2 regions of the Rossellomorea sp. DUT-2 genome follow, and region 2 is predicted to be linked to the other one. Evidence: riboswitches for the same ligand, from Rfam matches in the RefSeq annotation. Region 2 holds a riboswitch; the other holds the start of a gene.
The links. A riboswitch is a leader RNA that binds a small molecule or an ion and turns the genes downstream of it on or off. The one in region 2 is predicted to bind thiamine pyrophosphate.

Region 1: it holds a riboswitch for thiamine pyrophosphate, as region 2 does, so the genes downstream of both, thiC (phosphomethylpyrimidine synthase ThiC) here and ACOSV2_RS00465 (ABC transporter substrate-binding protein) in region 2, are expected to answer to the same signal.

The regions. Positions count from the first base shown of each region.
Region 1 is NZ_JBQPEO010000006.1:35,208-39,991, forward strand. Features, by position in the region: gene ACOSV2_RS19780 (hypothetical protein) at 57-578, shown strand; gene ACOSV2_RS19785 (ABC transporter substrate-binding protein) at 599-1,537, shown strand; gene ACOSV2_RS19790 (copper homeostasis protein CutC) at 1,760-2,452, shown strand; TPP riboswitch at 2,534-2,650, shown strand; gene thiC (phosphomethylpyrimidine synthase ThiC) at 2,799-4,556, shown strand; gene ACOSV2_RS19800 (hypothetical protein) at 4,534-4,731, shown strand.
Region 2 is NZ_JBQPEO010000001.1:72,236-90,307, forward strand. Features, by position in the region: gene ACOSV2_RS00430 (hypothetical protein) at 177-506, shown strand; gene ACOSV2_RS00435 (ArsR/SmtB family transcription factor) at 684-1,055, shown strand; gene ACOSV2_RS00440 (heavy metal translocating P-type ATPase) at 1,045-3,156, shown strand; gene ACOSV2_RS00445 (cation diffusion facilitator family transporter) at 3,167-4,060, shown strand; gene ACOSV2_RS00450 (Fur-regulated basic protein FbpA) at 4,157-4,342, shown strand; gene ACOSV2_RS00455 (aldo/keto reductase) at 4,396-5,298, opposite strand; gene ACOSV2_RS00460 (phosphotransferase enzyme family protein) at 5,385-6,290, shown strand; TPP riboswitch at 6,369-6,480, shown strand; gene ACOSV2_RS00465 (ABC transporter substrate-binding protein) at 6,640-7,623, shown strand; gene ACOSV2_RS00470 (thiamine-binding protein) at 7,636-7,929, shown strand; gene ACOSV2_RS00475 (ABC transporter permease) at 7,926-8,687, shown strand; gene ACOSV2_RS00480 (ABC transporter ATP-binding protein) at 8,689-9,426, shown strand; gene ACOSV2_RS00485 (TatD family hydrolase) at 9,419-10,201, shown strand; gene ACOSV2_RS00490 (transcriptional regulator SplA domain-containing protein) at 10,323-10,568, shown strand; gene splB (spore photoproduct lyase) at 10,581-11,609, shown strand; gene ACOSV2_RS00500 (phosphatase) at 11,656-12,084, opposite strand; gene ACOSV2_RS00505 (dicarboxylate/amino acid:cation symporter) at 12,456-13,700, shown strand; gene ACOSV2_RS00510 (cryptochrome/photolyase family protein) at 13,766-15,172, opposite strand; gene ACOSV2_RS00515 (helix-turn-helix transcriptional regulator) at 15,334-15,786, shown strand; gene ACOSV2_RS00520 (universal stress protein) at 15,839-16,363, opposite strand; gene ACOSV2_RS00525 (sigma-54 interaction domain-containing protein) at 17,196-18,072, opposite strand, start outside.

The sequences.
Region 1 (4,784 bases), on a different contig from region 2:
CCCGGAAGATACGATAGGTGTTTCACAAACATCATTCAGAAAGGAGGAACTTACATATGGCAAAGGATTTCCGCTACTTATGTTATCCCTATATGAGAGAGTCAGTTTCAACTGTAGATTTTGAGATCCGGACCGATTCACTGTCGACTAAAATCGGACTCGCGTCATCAATGACGGAACACTTACCGAAATTGCACGGCGATTTACTATATTTAGCTGAGATGGCGTACCATCTCAATGGCTCGGTGCGGGGAATTACGGCCATCATGGAAGAGGACTTGAATAAATTGAGCCAAATGTATGATCGTTATGTGTCGGAAGTCGAGGATCGTATTCAAACCTTTGTCCTTCCGCAAGGCTGTACAGCCGCATGTACGCTTCATACCTGTCGCAGTGAAGCGAAAAAGTCCGTCCGTGCCTTACATAAAGTCAGTACTGAGATGAAAGTGGAAAATATTTTATTTAAATACGCTCATTTACTGGCAAATGTCCTGTTTGTGATGGCTGTGTATGTGAATAAATGTGAAGGGATTGAAGAAATTCCTTTTGTGAGTAAATCGTATAGCGACAAAATATAGAGAAGCGGGGAAGATGAAATATGAAAAAGTCAGGGTTAAATAGTTTACTATTATCAATCATTCTGGTTGTTTTCGCAGGGTGCAGCAATGGGGAAGAAGTAACATCCACAAAGGAAGTCAAGCCTGAAAATGAGTCTTATTCTGTGACCGATGACAGGGGAGAAGAAATTAGCTTTGAGAAAGTGCCGGAAACCGTTATTTCCTTACAGCCGAGTAACACAGAGATTCTCTTTGCCATAGGAGCCGGAGATAAGGTAACCGGGGCAACTGAATACGACAACTATCCTGAAGAAGCGAAGGAGATTAAAAGAGTGTCGGATTCCATGACGGTCAATGCTGAAGAGGTCATTGCACTAAAGCCGGAAGTTGTCATTGCTTATACTACTGGAGACGATGCCGGAGTGAAGCAGCTTGAAGAGGCGGGATTAAACGTATTCGTCATTCAATCTGCCCAAACCTTTGAAGATGTTTATGGGGATATTGAACAAATTGCAACGGTAATGGGAGTAGAAAAGAAGGGGAACGAATTGGTAGACGGTATCAAGCAACAGATTTCAGATGTGAAAGAAAAAGTAAGCACGCTAAAGGAAAAAGAACAAGTATATTTTGAAATCAGTCCATCTCCTGATATCTATACAGCTGGAGCAGAAACATTTCAGCAGGAAATACTGGAAACGGCCGGGGTCGAGAATATCTTTGTAGATCAAAAAGGCTGGGTGAAAGTTGCAGAAGAAGAAATCATTAAACGGAATCCTAATATGATTTTAACGACAGTGGGGTATGTCGACGAGCAGACAGCCGAAATCAAGTCCCGGGAAAGCTGGAAAGATGTACATGCAGTGAAAAATGGCCAAGTCTATTTCTTGGATTCAGACATTATGTCAAGACCGGGACCACGTATTGGAGAAGCCGTTGAGCTTACAGCCAAAACGGTGTATCCGGAATTGTTTTCTGAATAAGATTGAATGTTAGATGGGGAAGACAATGATTTGAAAGAGGGATCATTGTCTTTTTCTGATAGATTGTTACTTTTTGTAGGTTTTGTAAAGCAAACATATTAGTACTGTCTTCTTTCTAAATAGCCACATATTTTTGCGGGGAAATCCTTTTCATCACAAGTTCAACAATCTTTAACATTGTGATAAAGTTAACCTAACATCATCACGTTAGGAGAATTCAACATGAGTAAACTGGAAGTCATAGTCTTGAATGAGGAGGATGCCAAAGTGGCAGAAGCATCCGGAGCAGATCGTCTTGAATTGGTGTCTGCCATACATGAGGGAGGATTAACTCCTGATTTTCATGTGATAGAAAAAGTATTAGGGACTGTTTCGATTCCTGTTCAGATTATGATCCGATTACATAGTAAATCTTTCTCGTATCAGTCTGATGAATTGCATACCATGGCCGATCAAGTTAGAACCATAGTTGAAATGGGAGGACGAGGCATCGTTTTTGGCGCATTATCACCTGAAGGTAAGCTTGATCCCAACGCTTTAAAGGAGATCGTACAAAATGCGAAGGGTCAATCGATTACTTTTCACCGCGCTATCGACCTCTCTGATGATCCAGTAGCCCTATGTAAAGGAATATTCCAATCAGGCTTAAACGTTGATCGAATTCTTACATCAGGCGGAAAATCTGAAGTGAGTAAGGGATTGGATACGATTGGTGAAATGAGGGAAATAGAGAAAATGGGTGGTCCTATCATCATGCCGGGTTCGGGCTTAACTGTGGATAATATAGGCGAAATACACAGCAAGCTAAAAGCAAGAGAATATCATGTAGGATCAGGTGTCCGTCATAATGGGAGCTATGACTTAGGGATAGACTCTAAAAAGGTAATGGAAATCAAAAGTGTGATTATGTCCTAATTTGATTTGTTACTATACTACTATTGGAAAAAAGAATGAATCATGGTAAAAATAGTATGTAATACAATAGAATACTATCAATATTTCTACTAGGGGAGTCCGATACATTGCTTGGACTGAGAGGAGAACGCATAAGTTCTTTGACCCTTTGAACCTGATCTGGATGATACCAGCGTAGGGAAGTAGTACGAAAGCGCTTATTTGTGTTTTGAGGCGCTTACTACTTTTTGACATTTCGGGTTCTGATTATTCAGGACCCTTTTTTGTGTCTTCATGTCCTTTTGTTTAACAATGGGAAGCCTGACGCAGTAACTTCCAAGATCCAATCAAAAGGAGGAGAAGTTAAGTGGCAATCGAGTTAAAGACGCAATTTAAAAACAGTAAAAAAGTATATGTCGGAGGTTCAAGGCCAGACATACTTGTACCGATGAGAGAAATTGAACTGAGTAGGACGAATGTTTCCTTGGGCGTGGAAGAGAATGAACCGGTTCGTGTATACGATACAAGCGGACCATATACAGATGAGCGTTACCAAGTCGATATTCATAAAGGGTTACCTCCCGTTCGCACAGAGTGGATTCAAGAACGTCAAGATGTCACGGCTTACCCGGGACGTGAAATCGAGCCGGAAGATAACGGCTATAAAGGAGACGATCCTCGTGCAAACGTAGAGTCGTTCCCTACTATCAAACGTACCCCAATGCGGGCAAAAATGGGGCGTAATGTGACTCAAATGCATTATGCGAAAAAAGGAATCATTACACCGGAAATGGAGTTCATCGCGATCAGGGAAAATGTTGATCCTTCATTTGTAAGAGAAGAAGTAGCAAATGGCAGGGCCATCATTCCTGCCAATATCAATCATCCTGAATGTGAACCGATGATCATCGGCCGTCACTTTCATGTGAAAATAAACGCGAATATCGGAAACTCTGCCGTATCATCTTCCGTTGAAGAAGAAGTGGAGAAAATGACGTGGGCAACTCGTTGGGGTGCCGATACCATAATGGACTTATCAACAGGGAAAAACATTCATACAACAAGGGAGTGGGTCATTCGAAACTCCCCTGTCCCTGTTGGTACGGTACCGATCTATCAAGCACTTGAAAAAGTAAACGGAATTGCAGAGAATCTTACATGGGATGTGTACCGGGATACATTAATCGAACAGGCGGAGCAGGGAGTTGACTATTTCACCATTCATGCAGGTGTATTATTGCGGTATATTCAGCTGACGGCTGAGCGTACAACAGGCATTGTTTCCCGTGGAGGTTCAATCATGGCACAATGGTGTCTTGCCCATCATAAAGAGAACTTTCTTTATTCACATTTTGAAGATATATGTAAGATTTTAAAAGCCTATGATATCTCCGTTTCCTTAGGAGATGGTTTAAGGCCCGGATCAATTGCTGATGCGAATGATGAAGCACAGTTTGCCGAGCTTGAAACATTGGGCGAGCTAACCAAAATTGCTTGGAAGCATGATGTACAGGTGATGATTGAAGGCCCTGGTCATGTACCGATGCATATGATTAAAGAGAATGTGGATAAGCAAATGGAAATCTGTCATGAAGCTCCTTTTTATACCTTGGGCCCATTAACGACAGATATTGCCCCGGGGTATGATCACATTACTTCCGCCATAGGGGCTGCCATGATCGGTTGGTTTGGAACAGCCATGTTGTGCTATGTAACACCGAAAGAGCATCTCGGATTACCGAATAAAGATGATGTGAGAGAGGGTGTCATTGCATATAAAATCGCTGCACACGCAGCGGATTTGGCGAAAGGGCATCCAGGGGCACAAGTAAGAGATAATGCCGTTTCTAAGGCTCGATTTGAATTTAGATGGAATGACCAATTTAATTTATCCGTGGACCCGGAACGTGCAAGGGAATATCATGACGAAACACTTCCTGCAGAAGGGGCAAAAACGGCCCATTTTTGTTCAATGTGTGGACCGAAATTTTGTTCAATGAGAATATCACATGATATAAGGGAAATGAAGGAAAATAGCATTGATGACGCTCATAAGGAAATAGAAAAAGGGCTGAAAGAAAAATCGAAGGAGTTTGTGGAAAATGGATCAAACATCTATCGATGAACCTCTTAGCCATGTACTCAAATTGAAGAATGAGATCGTAAAGCTCAATCAGAGAGTCATCCAACTCGAAAAAGAAGTGAAGAGCATTCAGGAAAACTGCAGGCATGTCTTCTATGAAACGCAAGTAACAAGATCTTGTATCAAATGTCATTATGTAGAAAGTACCTATTATTAGAAACGTGTAAGTTATAGATTAAATTTCTTTTGACAGCTTGTATGTACCGTGCT
Region 2 (18,072 bases):
AAATCCGGTTGCAATGGGTATATCCTTTTAAAAGTATCACATTCTTATCCGTATCCAAAGTGCGTTGCAATGTGTAGGTCATTCGGTTATTGTTAGAAATAACAATTTCATCATAAAGAATAGAAATGGACAAAACAAGGATACGAATCAATGGATAGTTGGAAAGGAGAACGATTATGGCAGACGTGTTTAACCAAGGATTTGTTGTAGCCCTTATCATTGCCTTTTCGGTTTATGTCATCTTAAGAGGAATAGCTATTTTCTTTGGCAAAGCAGGGAAAGGCTATCTGGAAAATATTCAATCTCAAACAGGACGTTTATATCTGCAATTAATAGGTGGCTACTATATATTATCAGGCGTACTTGGCCTGCTTATTCCACGATTAGACTGGAAAACAGAAGAGATATACTTTGCAATTGCAATTTTTGCGATTTCATCTGTTGTTTTCTGGGTAACACTGGATCTCTTTATGAAACGTGATCGGAAAAAGCTTCAGCAAAATTAATATGTTTTTTTTCATTAGCTCTGGTTATAAGCCAGGGCTTTTTCTGTGCCTGGAATTCGTCCCATCAGTCAATTCACACCTGAAATTTCTTTCTCATTCAAAAGAATGTTTGAACATTTTTGGCATTTCTTCTATACTATATTCAAAAGAGTATTTGAATGTTAGAGGGGTGACGAGATGAAAGAGACGGATGTTTGTGAAGTGGCGTGTGTGGAAGATGAAAAGGTCAATCGCTTAAAATCAATGATTTTATCACAAAATACCACTAAGGTAGCTGAAATCTTTAAAGCACTTTCTGATCAAACAAGAGCGAAAATTGCCTATGCACTAACCATCGAAGAAGAACTATGTGTATGCGATGTGGCAAATATCGTGGATGCTTCAACAGCGACCGCATCCCATCATTTGCGTTTATTAAAAAAGCAGGGGTTAGCCAAATTCAGAAAAAAAGGCAAGCTCGTTTATTATTCCTTAGACGACCATCATGTGAAACAGTTAATTGAAATTGCGTTGACTCATCAAGTGGAGGTGGAGGATCGTGACCGGTAAACCAGCCCATAAACAAACCTACAGGGTTGAAGGATTTACGTGTGCGGGTTGCGCGGCCAAGTTCGAGAAGAACGTTCAGCATCTCGACGGAGTGGTAGATGCAAAAGTGAACTTTGGAGCAGCAAAGATTACCGTATACGGAGAAACCACGAAGGAATCGGTGGAAAAAGCAGGAGCATTTGAAGGACTTCGCTTAACAGAAGACGGAATAAGAAAACAAGAGGAAGAGAAAGAACCTTTTTACAAGAAATATAAGCATTTACTTTTTTCGGTTTTCTTTATCCTTCTTGCTTATTCCATTCCATTTACAGAAATCGATAACCATCAAATCCTTTCTACTCTTTCATTTGCAACAGCCATCGTTGTAGGGGGATTTCGATTATTTCAAACAGGATTCAAAAACTTATTCAAATTAGAGTTCGATATGAGAACCTTAATGACGATTGCCATTATTGGGGCAGCTTTTATTGGTGAATGGGGTGAGGGAGCCATTGTCGTTCTCCTGTTCGCCATCAGTGAAGTGCTGGAGTCGTACTCCATGGATAAGGCCCGTGAGTCGATTCGATCACTCATGGATATTGCGCCACCACAGGCCCTTATCATCCGGAATGGAGCAGAGCTGTTAGTTGATGCAGAGGAGATTGAGGTCGGTGACATGATGATCGTGAAGCCTGGTCAGAAGATTGCCATGGATGGTGATATTGTTGAGGGCTCGTCATTTGTCAATCAGGCGGCGATCACAGGAGAATCGGTCCCTGTGGAAAAGCTTCATGGCGATGCTGTATTTGCAGGAACGTTAAACGAAGAAGGGTATTTAAAGGTTAAGGTAACGAAGCGGATTGAAGACACGACTCTCGCCAAAATTAGTCATTTAGTTGAGGAAGCGCAGGGTGAGAGAGCACCTTCCCAAGCGTTTGTGGATGTATTCGCTAAATATTATACACCGATTATTATGGTCATCGCTTTACTTGTAGCTATCATTCCACCGCTGCTGTTTGCAGGGGAATGGTCGACATGGGTCTATCAGGGACTATCTGTCTTAGTGGTAGGTTGTCCATGTGCCTTGGTCATATCGACTCCGGTGGCGATCGTAACCGCTATAGGAAACGCTGCGAAAAATGGCATTCTTATAAAAGGCGGAGTGTATTTAGAAGAATTAGGAAGATTAAAGGCCATCGCCTTTGACAAAACGGGTACACTCACAAAAGGAACACCCGAAGTGACTGATGTCATCCTAATAGGTGATGAAGAGGAAGAAGAGTTGTGGACGAAAATGGCTGCACTTGAATTCCACTCCCAGCATCCACTTGCGCACGCTTTTCTGAAAAAGGCGAAAGAGCTGAACATTGAGTATGGGGATTGTGAAGTGGTTGAGTTCCAATCCCATACAGGTAAAGGAATCAGTGGCCGGATCGGTGAGGATAGATACTTCCTTGGAGCGGAAAGCCTTTTCGCCAATTCCCCTACAACAGGAATTGAAAACCTTCAAAGAGAAGGTAAAACGGTCATGGTGTTCGGAATAGATGATACTCCATTAGCTCTTGTAGCCGTGGCAGATGAAGTGCGGGAAACAAGTCGCGAAATCATCGATAGCCTTCATCATTTGGGCATTGAGCAAACGGTGATGCTGACAGGAGATCATGAAAATACGGCCAGGTCGATCGGGAGAACAATAGGGGTCAAAGAAATCAAAGCAGGCCTGCTGCCACAAGATAAATTAGACTTTGTCAAACGCTATATGAACAAGTATGGAAAGGTCGCCATGGTTGGGGATGGTATTAATGACGCCCCTGCACTTGCAACCTCAAATGTAGGGATTGCCATGGGTGGGGCAGGAACCGATACAGCACTGGAAACGGCAGATATCGCGTTAATGAACGATGACCTTACAAAACTGCCATATATCATCCGCTTAAGTCGAAAAACGCTTACCATCATCAAACAAAATATCTCGTTTGCCATTGGGATCAAGCTTCTTGCTTTATTACTTGTAATCCCAGGATGGCTTACGTTATGGATCGCGATTTTTGCCGATATGGGAGCAACATTACTCGTAACATTGAATGGTCTAAGGCTATTAAGAGTTAGAGACCAAAAGTGAGGGATGTCAAGTGGGTCACGACCACAGTCATGGACACAATCAGAATAAGAAAGCATTATTAATCAGTTTCCTATTTATTTTTATCTTTATGATCGTCGAAGTCATAGGGGGAATCGTCACAAATAGTCTTGCTCTTCTTTCCGATGCGGGACATATGCTTAGTGATGCTGCCGCTTTAGGTCTTAGTCTGGCAGCCTTTTATATAGGTGAGAAGGCGTCGGATAAAGGGAAGACGTATGGGTACAGGCGATTTGAAATACTGGCGGCGTTCATTAATGGCATCACGTTGATTCTCGTTTCCCTTTATATTTTTTGGGAAGCGTATCATCGTTTTATAGATACTCCTATGGTTTCACCAGGTATGATGGTGATCGCCATCATAGGTCTTGTTGTAAATATTATCGTGGCATGGATCTTAATGAGAGGGGATACGGAACATAACTTGAATGTTCGTAGTGCCTTTCTTCATGTACTTGGTGATTTGTTGGGGTCGGTAGGGGCCATCGCAGCCGGACTCTTGATTTATTTCTTTAATTGGAACTTGGCGGATCCTATTGCATCTGTCATGGTTGCCATTCTAATCGTTATTTCGGGATGGAGAGTAACGAAGGATTCCATTCATATTTTAATGGAAGGATCACCAAAAGGGATCGATACGGAAGAAGTGAAGAATAGCCTGGCTGCCATCCCGGGAGTCATTGAAGTACATGATCTTCATGTGTGGTGCATCACGTCGGGATTCACAGCCCTAAGCTGCCATGTAGTGGTAGGAAACGAAGTGAATCGGGATACCATTCTATTACGACTCTCAGCCTTTCTTGAAGAGGAATTTGGCATTCATCATTCTACGATTCAAGTTGAGGGAAAAAGTGTCACAGAGGGCCATCATCACGTTTGTACGTAACAGCTCTCGCTTTTCTTTCTCCTATTCTTTCCAATGTGTAAGGGGATGTTTAGTTCCCTCCAGATGTGGGGTATATCTTCAACTGGAGGGATGAACATGTTACATCAAGAAAATAAATCACAGCAACAAAAGACACCGGAATTTAAAAAAGACTTCTATATTCAACAATTATTAAGGATTGGCGTATATAAATATTTTGGAAAGCAGCTTTATGAGCTTTCAATGAATGAATTACAAGATGTTTATCTGGAATATTATGTTGGTGGAGATATACCTCAATAAAAAAAGACGAACCTTTTACTAGAAAAGGATCGTCTTTTTTGTTGTTGAAAGCTTTAAGGAACATCATGCCCCATAGAGGTTTGCAGAATTTCAAACCATTGATCGTGATTTAATGTAATGGACATAGAGTCGATTGCATGTTGAATGCGTTCCATTTTACCTGAACCGACGATGGGCATAATGTTTGCCGGGTGATTAAGAAGCCATGCATATAGAACCTCGTCAATTCCCTTTGCACCTGTTTGTTCTTGTACCTTCTTCAAAGTATGTTGAAGGCGAACGGCTTTCTCATCTTCTCCTCTGAAGATCGCCCCGCCTGCAAGTGGTGACCAGGCCATCGGCGCGACACGTTTCTCTTGGCAAAGGTTTAACGTACCGTCTTCAAAGTTTTCTAAATTGTATGCAGATAATTCGATTTGATTGGTGATCAATGGAAACGGTAAGTAGGATTGAAGCATATTCCATTGATGATCTTTAAAGTTGGATACTCCGAAATGACGGACCTTTCCTTCTTCTTTCAATTTAGTGAAGGCTTCCGCCACTTCTTCTCCATTCATAAATGGATCTGGCCTGTGAATCAATAATAAATCGATGTAATCCGTTTTCAGGTTCCGCAGGGAGTTTTCAACAGAAGCCAGAATGTGCTTTTGACTCGTGTTGTAATGATGTGTTTTATGTTCAGGACGATTGTCGGAAGGTAGGACAATACCGCATTTTGTCACAATTTCCATCTTTGCTCGTAAGGACGGCTGTAGGTTAAGAGCCTCACCAAATAACGCCTCACATGTATACGAGCCATAAATATCTGCGTGATCAAAAGTCGTGATTCCGTTTTCAATATTGTGCTGGATTAAAGAAAGGGTGTCTTCCTTTGATTGATTCCAGTCTGCAAGTCTCCACAACCCATGAATGATTCTTGAGAATGATAAGTCTTCCGTCATTTGTATTCTTTGCATCGATACTACCTCTTTTCATATGGTATGTAGACATTCTTTCATAGTCATACTAAACGTATATTACTATGTTTCGAAAGGAATTAAAAATGATTCAACCTCTTCATGATTTATTATTGAACTGGAAGGTTCCTCCTTCCTCCATAGAGACCGTGGGCCATCATCACAATGTTTATAAGGTGAAGAGTCGGGAGAAGACGTTTTATTTAAAGAAGAGATTGAACTCTTCAGTGGAGAAGCGAATAGAAGAGCTGCTCTTAACTTCTTTTTTATTGGAAGACGGACTTCCTGTCGAAAGGCCACTGCTAACGATCTCGCATCAGCCATATGTACGACAACATCAAGTTTTCTACTCCCTGTATCAAGCGCTGAAGGGGGTACCGATACAAGTCTATTCCTTAACTTCTTTGAAAATGGTGGGTACATACCTATCCCAACTCCATGGCAGTCTAAAACAATACGTCTGTAAATTCGAGGTAGAAGAATGGAAAGTTGAAACACATTTGAGAGAGTGGATAAGCGTGCAGGATTCAACAGTGATAGAAAGGTGGGGGGAAGGGTTTCTTGGTAGGCTGAATGATTGGTCCTTTTCTTATAGCAAATTGCCCCATCAACTTGTCCATAGCGACTGTCATCCGCGGAATATTCTCGTGAAAGAGGAAAGGGTGACAGGGATCATAGATTTCGAGAGGATACGAAAAGCATCCCGCATAGCAGATGTCTGTTACTTTCTTGCAGGGATGCTTAAAGACAAGGTCAAGCAGGGTGAGGATGAGCAAATTGAATGTATCCATGCCTTTATGCAGGGCTATCAGTCCGATGGAACTTTAACTCAGGAAGAAAAAGAACTGATGCCATTCTTAGTCATTATCTTTCTTCTTCAATACACCTTTTTTTACAATCAAAAAGGGTATTCACACGTTGCATCTACATACATCCCGTTCATTAACAGGCTGGTAAATTCCGGTGATTATGAGAGGGTCTTTCAAATGTAAGTCTATTTAAGAGGAAATGCTTGAATATCCATCTTTTCTGTGGCAAAGTAGGGAAGAAGATAACGTTTAAATTTCATAGTACAAGTGTAGGGGGACCGGTGTGGCCGGTTGAGATTGTATCCTGATAAGATACTGACCCTTTGAACCTGAACTGGCTGATACCAGCGTAGGAAACATTCTCTTAAACATTACATCATCATGTTTAACAATGCGTCCCTCGCTGAAGCCTGGGGCGCTTTTTTGTTGTTGTGTCCTGACGGTCTAAGGTGTTTTACATTCATTCTCTCTACTAAGTGAAGAATAAGTATAAACGTTACAACTACATATAAGGATTTGGGGAGGAATCATGATGAAAAAATGGATGTATATCATCTGTTCTGTCTTTCTTTTAACTGCTTGCAGTGGTGGAGGAAATACATCATTACAGAAAGAAGGTCTTAAAAAGGTTACGGTTGTACTGGACTGGACACCGAATACCAATCACACTGGATTATACGTTGCGAAAGAAAAGGGATACTTTGAAGATCAGGGGCTGGATGTGGATATCATCTTACCTGGTGAGGCAGGCGCAGATCAACTCGTTGCCTCGGGTAAAGCTGAGTTCGGAGTTGGATACCAGGAAAGTGTCACGCAAGCAAGGGTACAGGACGTACCACTCGTATCTATAGCTGCGGTCATACAGCATAATACATCCGGGTTTGCTTCACCTAAGGATAAGGGTATAACGACTCCAAAGGATTTTGAAGGGAAAAGTTATGGAGGATGGGGATCACCTGTAGAAAAAGCCGTCATGACGTCGATTATGAAACAAGAAAACGCAGATGTAGAGAAAGTGGATTTTGTAAACATGGGAGATACAGATTTCTTTACTGCCGTGAAACGGGATGTTGACTTTGCGTGGATCTACTATGGATGGACAGGGATTGAAGCAGAGCTTCGCGGTGAGGATTTGAATATGATGTACGTAAAGGATTACTCTGAAAAACTGGATTATTATACCCCTGTCTTGACGACGAATGAAAAGATGATTGAAAAAGACCCTGAAACGGTTAAATCATTTTTATCAGCTTCTTCAAAAGGCTATCAGTTTGCAATCGACAATCCGGAAGAGGCCGGTGGGATCCTATTAGATGCAGCTCCGGATCTTGATAAAGAATTAGTCATGAAGAGTCAGGAATGGCTGGCTCCTAAATACAAGGATGACGCTGACAGGTGGGGAGAGCAGAAGCTGGAGGTTTGGGAAAACTATGCTTCATGGATGTATGATAACGATTTATTAGATAAGGAATTGGACAGTAAAAAAGCATTCACAAACGAATTCTTACCAAAATAAGAGGTGAACAAAATGGGGAACGCACTCGTAAGCATACAAATTATTCCGAAGACGAAAAATGGTGAAGATGTTATACCATACGTGGATGAAGCCATCGCGATCATTGAAAAATCCGGTGTCCGTTATGAAGTCCATCCATTAGAAACGACAATGGAAGGGAATTTACCTGACTTATTTAAGGTGATTGAACAAATGAATGAACGAATGATTGAAATGGGCAGCTCAAACGTCATTTCTCAAATCAAGGTATTATATCAGCCTGTCGGGATTGAAATGAATCAATTGACGGAGAAGTATAAAGGATGAAAGCATGGATATCGAAAGGATGGAGACCCTTCTTGGTCCTCATCCTTTTATTCATCATTTGGGAATTCACCATAAGAGTATTTGAGGTGCCGGCATGGCTAATGCCTTCACCTTCAGAAATATGGGCGGAAGGAGTCGCCTCTTGGTCAACGTTTACAGGACATCTTGCTTCGACAACTCTCCTTACGATCGGAGGGTTTGTGATTGGATGTACAATTGGAATAGGGACAGCAGTGGGTCTGCACCTTCTGCCTAAAGTAAGAGAAGCGATATATCCACTTATGATTTTGTCTCAAAACATTCCGATTATCGTCTTGGCTCCTTTACTTGTTATCTGGTTTGGATTTGGACTATTGCCGAAAATCATTGTCATTACCTTGATCTGTTTCTTTCCGGTAGCGGTCTCGGCATTGGATGGATTCAGGCAGACAAACGCAGAGTACATCCTTTACATGAAAATGTCGGGAGCCACAAAAGGTCAAATCTTTCGAAAAGTTGAATGGCCCCATGCACTTCCTTCCATCTTCTCAGGATTGAAAATTTCAGCTACCTATAGTGTGATGGGGGCGGTGATTTCAGAATGGCTAGGTGCCCAGAAAGGAATTGGTGTCTATATGACTCTTGCCTCTTCTTCCTTCAGGACAGACAGGGTATTTGTAGCCATCTTTATGATTATGCTGCTCAGCCTGGTTTTCTTTGGAATCATTTTGTTATTAGAAAAGATCATGATTAAGTGGAACCGAAAGGAGGACAGATAACGTGACGACTTTATCCATACAAAATATGTCTAAATACTTCGATGGGGAGCTGATTCTCGATGAGCTTTCCATTCATGTTGAAGAAGGTGAGTTTGTCTCGATCCTCGGTCCTTCCGGGAGCGGGAAAAGCACGCTGTTTCACGTGATCGGCGGGTTATTCACACCCGATTCAGGGGATATTCAATTAGATGGAAAATCGATAAATGGTCAAAGAGGAACCATCAGTTATATGCCTCAAAGTCCGTCCCTCCTGCCGTGGAGGACCGTGATTGAGAATGTGATGCTTGGCCAGGAGTTACATGGGAAGAAAGATAGGGATAAAGCAATGAGCATGATTGAACGGGCAGGCCTAAAGGGATATGAGAATGCGTATCCTGATGAATTATCCGGTGGGATGAAGCAGCGGGTGGCGTTTATTCGTGCCCTTGTCAGTCCCCAATCCTTCTTATGCCTGGATGAGCCCTTTTCTGCCCTTGATGAATTCACACGATTGGACATGCAGAAATGGCTCCTTTCCATTTGGGAGGAAGACTTGAGTTCTGTTCTATTTGTCACTCACAATATTGACGAAGCCCTGTTCCTGTCAGACCGGATCATTGTATTATCGACTCGGCCAGCCAGGGTGCAGAAGGAGTTCAAAGTACCATTTTCACGTCCCCGCGACAAAGAGATCCTCTTAACGGAGGAGTTTCTGAAATGGAAAACGAGCATTTTTGAGGAGCTTTCTCAATATGTGTAAACCATCCTTGATTGATGCACATATTCACTTGGATTTATACGAAGGATATCAGCGTGATAAGATTCTGCAGGAACTTGAACTGTATTCTGTAAAAGCGCTCATATCTGTATCGTTCCACCTTCAATCTTCCAGGACAAATATAGATCTCTCAAGAAAAGATGCAAGGATCAAACCGGCTGCAGGTTTCCATCCGGAGCAGGAACTGCCTTCAGAAAGAGAAGTCGACGAGCTTCTATCATTGATTGAGCTGCATGAACAGGAAATAGTGGCAATTGGAGAAGTAGGATTGCCTTATTATAAATTGAAAGAACATCCTGAAGTTGAAGTGGAGCCGTATATCGATCTCTTGGAACAGTTTATTATTGAATCAAAGAGGATGAACAAACCGATTATCCTTCATGCAGTGTATGAACATGCACCGATCGTTTGTGACCTGTTAGAAAAACACTCGATAGAAAAAGCACATTTTCATTGGTTTAAAGGAGATGAAGAGACCATTGAAAGAATGATGCAAAATGGGTATTTCATCTCCATCACCCCTGATGTCCTTTATGAGCAGGAGATACAAGAGCTTGTTAAGAAGTACCCAATCGAGAAACTTATGGTTGAAACAGATGGTCCTTGGCGTTTTGAAGGCGTCTTTCAGGGAAGGATGACCCATCCCGGAATCATGCATCGGTCCATTGAAAAAATCGCCGAAATAAAACGCATCAAAGAAGCAGAAGTATATAAACAGCTGTTTAAAAATACAACTGAATTTTATGGGATTTCCTAAATCATTCTTCTCTTGCATCCTTGGTGCAGGAGAAGTTTTTTTATAAACATCATTTACCATCATATTTATCAGTGAGATAACAAAAGATGATTGTAATGACGTTTAGGAAAAGGTGAAAAGAATGGAACTGAATGATCAATATATGCCCTATCAAGCTGGCGATGTCGTATATGTGATTTATCGCAATCCACATACACAAAGTGTCGCCAACGTACAGGAAGCAGCCGTAGTACATGATCCGGAAAATCCGAACGAACTGGCATTATTTTTATACGAAACCTATTATCCGTTAACACATGAAATGGCGGTTTATTCTTCAGAAGCTGAAGCGGAGCAAGCCTATACTCAATCATTTGGAGACCTGTAGGAGGGATGAATCATGGTAAAACCGTTCGTGCCACAATTGGTCTACTTTGAACCGAATGCCTTGGAATATCCCCTGGGTAAAGAGCTCAAAGAAAAGTTTGAAAAAATGGATGTGGAAATCAGGTACACAACATCGCATAACCAGGTTCGTAATTTGCCAGGGGACAACCATTTCCAGAAATACCGGATAGCAAAATCCACATTAGTAGTCGGAGTGAGAAAAACGTTGAAATTTGATACATCCAAACCGTCTGCTGAATATGCCATCCCATTTGCAACAGGGTGCATGGGGCACTGTCACTATTGCTATCTGCAAACAACGATGGGGAGTAAACCATATATACGAACGTATGTGAATGTGGATGAAATATTTGAGTCGGCGGACAAGTATATTGCAGAAAGAGCTCCTGAATTCACACGCTTTGAAGCAGCTTGTACGTCCGATATCGTAGGAATTGATCATCTCACTCATACCCTAAAACGAGCCATCGAGCATTTTGGTGAATCCGAGCATGGCAAGCTTCGTTTTGTGACGAAATTTCATCACGTCGACCATCTGCTTGATGCGAAGCATAATGGAAAAACCAGATTCCGGTTCAGTATCAATGCCGATTATGTGATTAAGAATTTTGAGCCTGGTACATCTCCTCTGGATAAGCGCCTAGAGGCAGCGGGGAAGGTAGCTAGAGCAGGATATCCATTAGGATTCATAGTGGCACCTATCTATATCCACGAAGGATGGCAGGAAGGGTATAGGCAAATGTTTGAACATTTGGAAGCTCACCTGCCGGAAGAAGCGAAAAAGGATTTAACCTTTGAATTCATTCAACATCGTTTCACAAAACCGGCTAAAAGAGTCATTGAGAAAAATTATCCGATGACAAAGCTTGAACTTAATGAGGAAGAACGGCGATATAAATGGGGTAAATACGGGATTGGCAAGTATATCTATCAGAAGGATGAAGAGCAGGAAATGAAAGATCATCTGTATGCCTACATGGAAAAACATTTTCCAAAAGCGAAGCTCGAGTATTTCACATAAAAAAAAGGGACTGATTACAATACAATGTCAGTTGTAATCAGTCCTCTTAATGTAGTTGTGGTAGAAGATTTTCCAAATCTTTTACCCGCATGGCAATTTCATCACAAATTTCTTGATAGTGTACCCATTCTTCAATAAGTGTCGCAGAACGCTTCCTTGGATTAGGCAAATTCCAATAGATGACTTTATCCTCTAATTCAGAAGGAATCTCTATCTTATCATCAAATTCTGTATCCTGAATCGCAACAATAACCGAAGCGTTACCAAGTTCATTCATCTCAATGCGTGTAAGTGGGAATGTACTAATATCAATACATAACTCTTTCATTGCTAAAACGCTGAATTCAGCACGACTCTCAGCAGCCCATCCGGCACTTTTGAAAGACCAATCTGACACATCGAGCTTCTCGGCCCACCCTTCAGCTATCAAGCTGCGCTGTTGACTACTTGAAAGAAAATAGACTGTTTTATTCATTTTAGGTATGTTCCTTTCTATTTTCATGCTGTTATTACTATTTACCCAATCACGTAGCATTTAATCATTAAATGTAAAAAAGAAAAGATTGGAAGTTGATCTGTAGTCATATAGAATCATTCAACTCCCACATATTGTGTTGGGCGTGAGGAGAAACATAGTAAAAATGTTTTAATTCACCCTTAATCTTCTTCAATTATTAAAAAAATCAGTATAATAGGAAATGGAGAATGAAGAAGCAGCGAAAAAAATGGATGGGAAGGCAGTTCAGGAAGAGCTAATAGAAAAAATTAAAAAATAATAGTTTTGCTAAAAGTAATTAAGGGTAAACATCTCTTAATTATTTTGTATTAGATAGGGGAGGTACATCTATGAAATTTAATTTAACAACGAAGATTATCATTGCCTTAATACTAGGGGCGATTGTGGGATTACTGCTTAATATTTTTGCTAAAGATATATTTGATATATTGGATCCTTATCTGTTTACACCGTTAGGGAAGATATTCCTTAACCTCATCAGCATGCTTGTGGTACCCATTGTGTTTCTATCCATCGTTCTTGGATCTGCAGGTCTGGGTGACCCTAAGAAACTGGGGAGAATAGGGTTGAAGACCATTGTCTTCTTCTTATTGACTACCTGTATTGCCATCGTGATTGGTTTATCCCTTGCTTATGTCATTGATCCCGGTATGGTAGAGGGAATCGACAAAACACAATCAGAAGGCTTTGAAACGGAAGATGCTCCTCCAGTGGGAGAGACTCTCATGAACATTATTCCAAAAAATCCACTTACAGCGATGACAGAAGGAAATATGCTGCAAATCATTGCATTCGCCATCTTTATTGGATTTGGATTAACAACTTTAGGAGATAAAACAAAAGGAATATTAAAGCTTGTTGAACAAGGTAATGATCTTATGATGTACCTTGTGACACTCGTAATGAAATTCGCTCCATACGGAACGTTCGGATTGATCGCCTCTGCAATCGGAAGTCAAGGTATGAGTGCCTTGAAGGCGATGTGGCTTTATTTTGTAGTCGTCCTTGCAGCATTGATCATTCACGCTATCGTTACCTACGGTGGAACGATCCTCCTTTTGGCAAAAAAGAATCCGCTTTGGTTCTTCAAGAATTTCAGTCCTGCGATGAGCGTAGGATTCAGTACGTCAAGCAGTAACGCGACGCTTCCCATCTCAATGGATGTTGCCCAACAACGTTTAGGCGTATCGAAATCAGTAAGCTCTTTCGTTCAACCATTAGGAGCTACCATCAATATGGATGGTACTGCGATTATGCAGGGGGTTGCAACCGTCTTTATCGCTCAGGTATATGGTGTTGATTTATCATTGGAACAACTGATTACGGTTGTACTAACGGCTGTTTTAGCCAGTATCGGTACAGCAGGGGTTCCTGGAGTCGGATTGATCCTTCTTGCAATGGTTTTAAGCAGTGTAAACCTGCCGGTAGAAGGAATTGGATTAATTCTGGGGATTGACCGCCTGCTTGATATGGCGAGGACTTCCATCAATATTTCAGGAGATGCAGCGTGTGCGTTGTTTGTATCAGAATCTGAAAAGAAACGTACGATCAAGGAACAAAGAGGAGAGGCATAGTCTCTTTTCGTTTCCATTAAATCGAGTCTATGGCCTTAAAAGGCCATAGACTCGATTTTTTATATCTATTTTATTTCATCATAGCGCTCTAAAGCCCTTTTCCTGGCTGCTTTATGATCGACGACCGGATAGGGATAATGTTCTCCCAGGGCCACCCCCGCAGTTTTCAGAATATCCACGGAAGCTTCTGAAGGATTGTGGATATGTTTATGGGGAACGTCTTTTAATTCAGGAACCCACATCCGGATATAAGTGCCTTCTTTATCGAATTTTTCACTTTGAAGGGTTGGATTGAAAATACGGAAGTAGGGGGCCGAATCAAAGCCGGATCCTGCAACCCACTGCCAGCCCATTGAATTATTGGCGAGGTCTGCATCAATCAGTGTATCCCAAAACCATTGTGCGCCTTCTTGCCAAGGAATCAGTAAATGCTTGGTCAGGAACGATGCGACGATCATTCTGACACGGTTGTGCATGAACCCCGTTGCCCATAATTCTCTCATTCCTGCATCGACGATGGGATAGCCTGTCTCTCCTCTTTTCCATCTTTCCAAATGATCCCTCTCCTTCTGCCATTGGAACTCCTTGAATTTCTCATTTACAGGTCGTGTGGTGGACTCAGGAAAATGAAGCAGGACGGAGTAGGAGAAGTCCCTCCAAATTAATTGTTTAATGAAGGGCTCAACCTGCACTTCTTCCATTTCAAGGAGCGAATGATACAAACTTCTCACTGATATGACCCCAAGGGTTAAGTAAGGGGATAAAGTAGAGTGATGGCCTTCTGCAGGAAAGTCTCTTCCTTCTGAATAGTCCTTGATGCTTTTTTTAACAAAGGCATTATACCTTTTAATAGCGGCTTCTTCGCCGGGGTCCCAAATGCTTTCCATGATGTGAAACCAGGGAATAGAGGGCATGAGACTTAAATCGCCCAGGGATAGACACTCCACATCGAGGTCCGGGACCTCCATCTTCTTCACGGATGGGAGAGGTTTCGGGATTGCCTCCTTCCTTAATGATTTATAAAATGCTGAGTAAACTTTATAAGGGGTGTCGTCATCCTTTTTGATTTTCCAAGGAGGAAGAAGAAGTGTCCCTTCGAATGTTTGAACATCTACCCCCTTTGAGGACAAAGAACGGGCTAAAGCGAGATCCCCCTCATAGGCTCTTGGATCATAGACTCTATTCCAGTAAACCCCCTGTGCATTTGTTTTCTGAACCCATTGGGGGAGAAGATCTTCTACTTTTCCTTTATCTATCCAAAGTCGCCCGTTAATCGATTGAAGGGATGTTTGAAAGGCTTCTAAATTCTGATGCAGCCACCACTTCTTAGCTTCTCCAGAGGGGGAGTGAGAGGTCTCCTCATCCAGGATATATAGAGGAATCACCATACCTTCTTGAGAAGCTCTATAGAGAGCAGGGTGATCGTGAATCCGAAGATCTTCCCTAATAAGGACAATGATGCGTTTTGTCATGTTTATCCCTCCGTTTAAGTCAAATGCGTCAATTCTTTACCTAAAGTATAGTAAAATAAACAGGGTGATACAAAAATCGATGGGTTTAATCGAACGTTTACTTGAAAATGGAAATCAACTTAGTGTAATATTACACTATAAAAGAAGTAAGGTGTGAATCGATGACAAAAGAAGAGATCGTTCTAATCATTTCAGATAAATTGAGGCTCATACGAACAGAGGCAGGTTATACACAGGATAAGATGGCGAACATTATCGGATTATCCAAAAAAACCCTGGTTCAAATTGAAAAAGGCAGAGTCATGGCCGGCTGGACCGCGGTCATTGCCATTTGTGCGTTGTTTAAAGATAGTGAAACCTTAACCACCAGTCTTGGGGGGGAGCCCCTTGAAATAATAGAGACCATTGCCCGGGAAGGCATTGATTATCGGAAGGAAAAAACGTTGGGCGGGAAGGTCTGGTGGAAAGATGTAAAGAAGAATGATGAATACATTCTTCAGCAGAACCTTTTCAGTCAGCACTTCCGAATTTTGGACTTCGAGGACTACCGGATTTACAGCAGCTTTGACGAGAAGAATGCCCATAACCGTTTTGATGAGTTAACGGGTCAGTAATACATAATGGAGGGACGAACCTTTTATAGGTCCGTCCCTCCATTCGTTCCATTTATTTTACGACCAGGACACTGGTTTCGCAGTTTTGAGTGACTTTTTCACTGACGCTTCCGAGCACCCATTTTTTCATGCCGGATTTACGGCTGCTCCCGACTACTACCAGGTCTGCCTGGATTTCTTTGGCATATTCACATATGCGTTTTGCTTCTGAACCGGATAGGTGAATATAATTTGCTTCAATCCCGTAAGGAGAAAGTTTTTCTTTCGCATTTTTTAAAAAGTGATGTGTAGAGGAGGGTGTCTTAATTTCATGACGTTCTTCCTCCGAAGTATGAACCTTGTTGTCGGGTGAAACCGACAGATTCCCCATATAATTGTTATCAAACCCTGGTGACGTATCCGCTAATGCATGGGTAGGGGTATAGTTGTCATGACTTTCATTTGCTACCTTTTCATCTGATATATGGAGTACGGTTAATTGTGTATCTATAGAACCTTTTATTAATTTTTGTACTTCATCCAATGCTTTCTTGCTTCCATCGGTTTCGTCATAAGCTAACAAAATATGTTTATACATCAAAATCACCTCATCAATAGGATATCTGTTATTTACCCAATATTAAGCTTTTTAATCTTTTTCGGGAAAACGATGAATGGAATAAAGACCATTTTAAAAGTGATTCAACATTTGCTTTTTCACAAAAGGCTGTTTTCGTAAACTTTGTTGCTTTTGAAAAAGCGAGTAGTGGTTGGTTTCCACTCCCGGTGCTCGCTTTCCGCGGGGCGTGAGTTGAGCCTCCTCGGACTTTGCCCTGTGGGGTCTCAACTGTCTAGCTCCAGGGCTTAGGGTCTCGAGGTCATAAGACGAGTCTGCCAAAAAGGCAAAGAGCGCCTTTCCGGCAGACTCGTCTTATGCTTGTCGCCCCTGGGCAAAGCCCCTCCGCTTTTCGGACTTTCTCCCGCAGGAGTCGAGCACCTTCCGTTCCAATCAACTTTCTATGTCTGGGTTTCTTACTATAGGATAATATAAAGACCATTTTCAAAGTGCAGTATATTTTAGCTTGTATATTAGAAATAATGTTCCATTTAATCACAAACTGGTTGCCAGACCTCCTATGTTAGATAGCAACAATCTTTGCGAAAAGAGCTAATCAAAGAAAGAGCAGAACGGGGGAAGATCCGTTCTGCTCTTTCTTTTTGATTAAAATCATATAATAGCAAGAATAATGTTTAGTTTAAGTGGTTCTGATTACAGCATGCTGATAATCCAACCAATGACAACAATTGCTCCAACGACCATTAAGATTGTACGTACCATTAAAATCACCTCGACTTATAGTATCAATGAAATATGTTTTGTATTACTAACCGGTTAATGTAAAGTTACCCTGTTAAATGATAGTTAAAACCTACTCCGCATTATTATTTAACCAGGCTACTCCTTCAGGCGTAATTTCTGTTCCAATTCTCCCCCTCTGGATCAATACATACCCGAGATCCTGGAGTTCGTTTAATCTCGTCCGAATTTGTTGAACGGATAGAGGAGTGGAGCTTCGTTGCAGGGAAGAATAAATCTTTTGTCTGCTGGCTCGCTTTCCTTCTTCGAAAAATTCAACTAGCGCGGTAAGGATTTTTACGTACTCTCCGGTTTTGGACATTGAGATAGCAGGAAGGGAAAAGGTACCCTTAGTATGTTCCTTTTCAAAGAAATTATTATCATTTTTCGGTAATTGATGAACCGTTAACCGATTTTGTTCAGCAACGGTGATCATGTAAAGAAGTGTATTCTTAAGTTCACGGATATTCCCGCTCCAAGGTGCTTTCTTCAATGCATTTAATACAGCATCGTCGATTGCGGTGATTTTGCTATGTTCCATACGAAGGAAATTCTCGATGAGAAGGGGAATATCTTCGCTTCGATCCCGGAGACTAGGGAGCTGCAATGATAGAACTTTCAAACGGTGATAGAGATCTTCACGAAACGTCCCTTCCATTATTAAGGTTTGGAGATCCCTGTTGGTAGCGGCAATGATCCTGACATCAACAGGAATGTTCTTGTTTCCACCAATCCGTCTGATCTCCATCTCCTGAAGAACTCTCAGGAGCCTCGCTTGAAGCTTTAGGCTAATATCACCGATTTCATCAAGAAACAGGGTACCCCCGTCTGCTTGTTCAAATAATCCTTTTTTTCCTCCTTTTTTTGCGCCGGTGAAGGCTCCGTCCTCATAGCCGAATAATTCACTTTCTAATAGATCTTCAGGCAATGCGCTGCAGTTTACAGCAAGA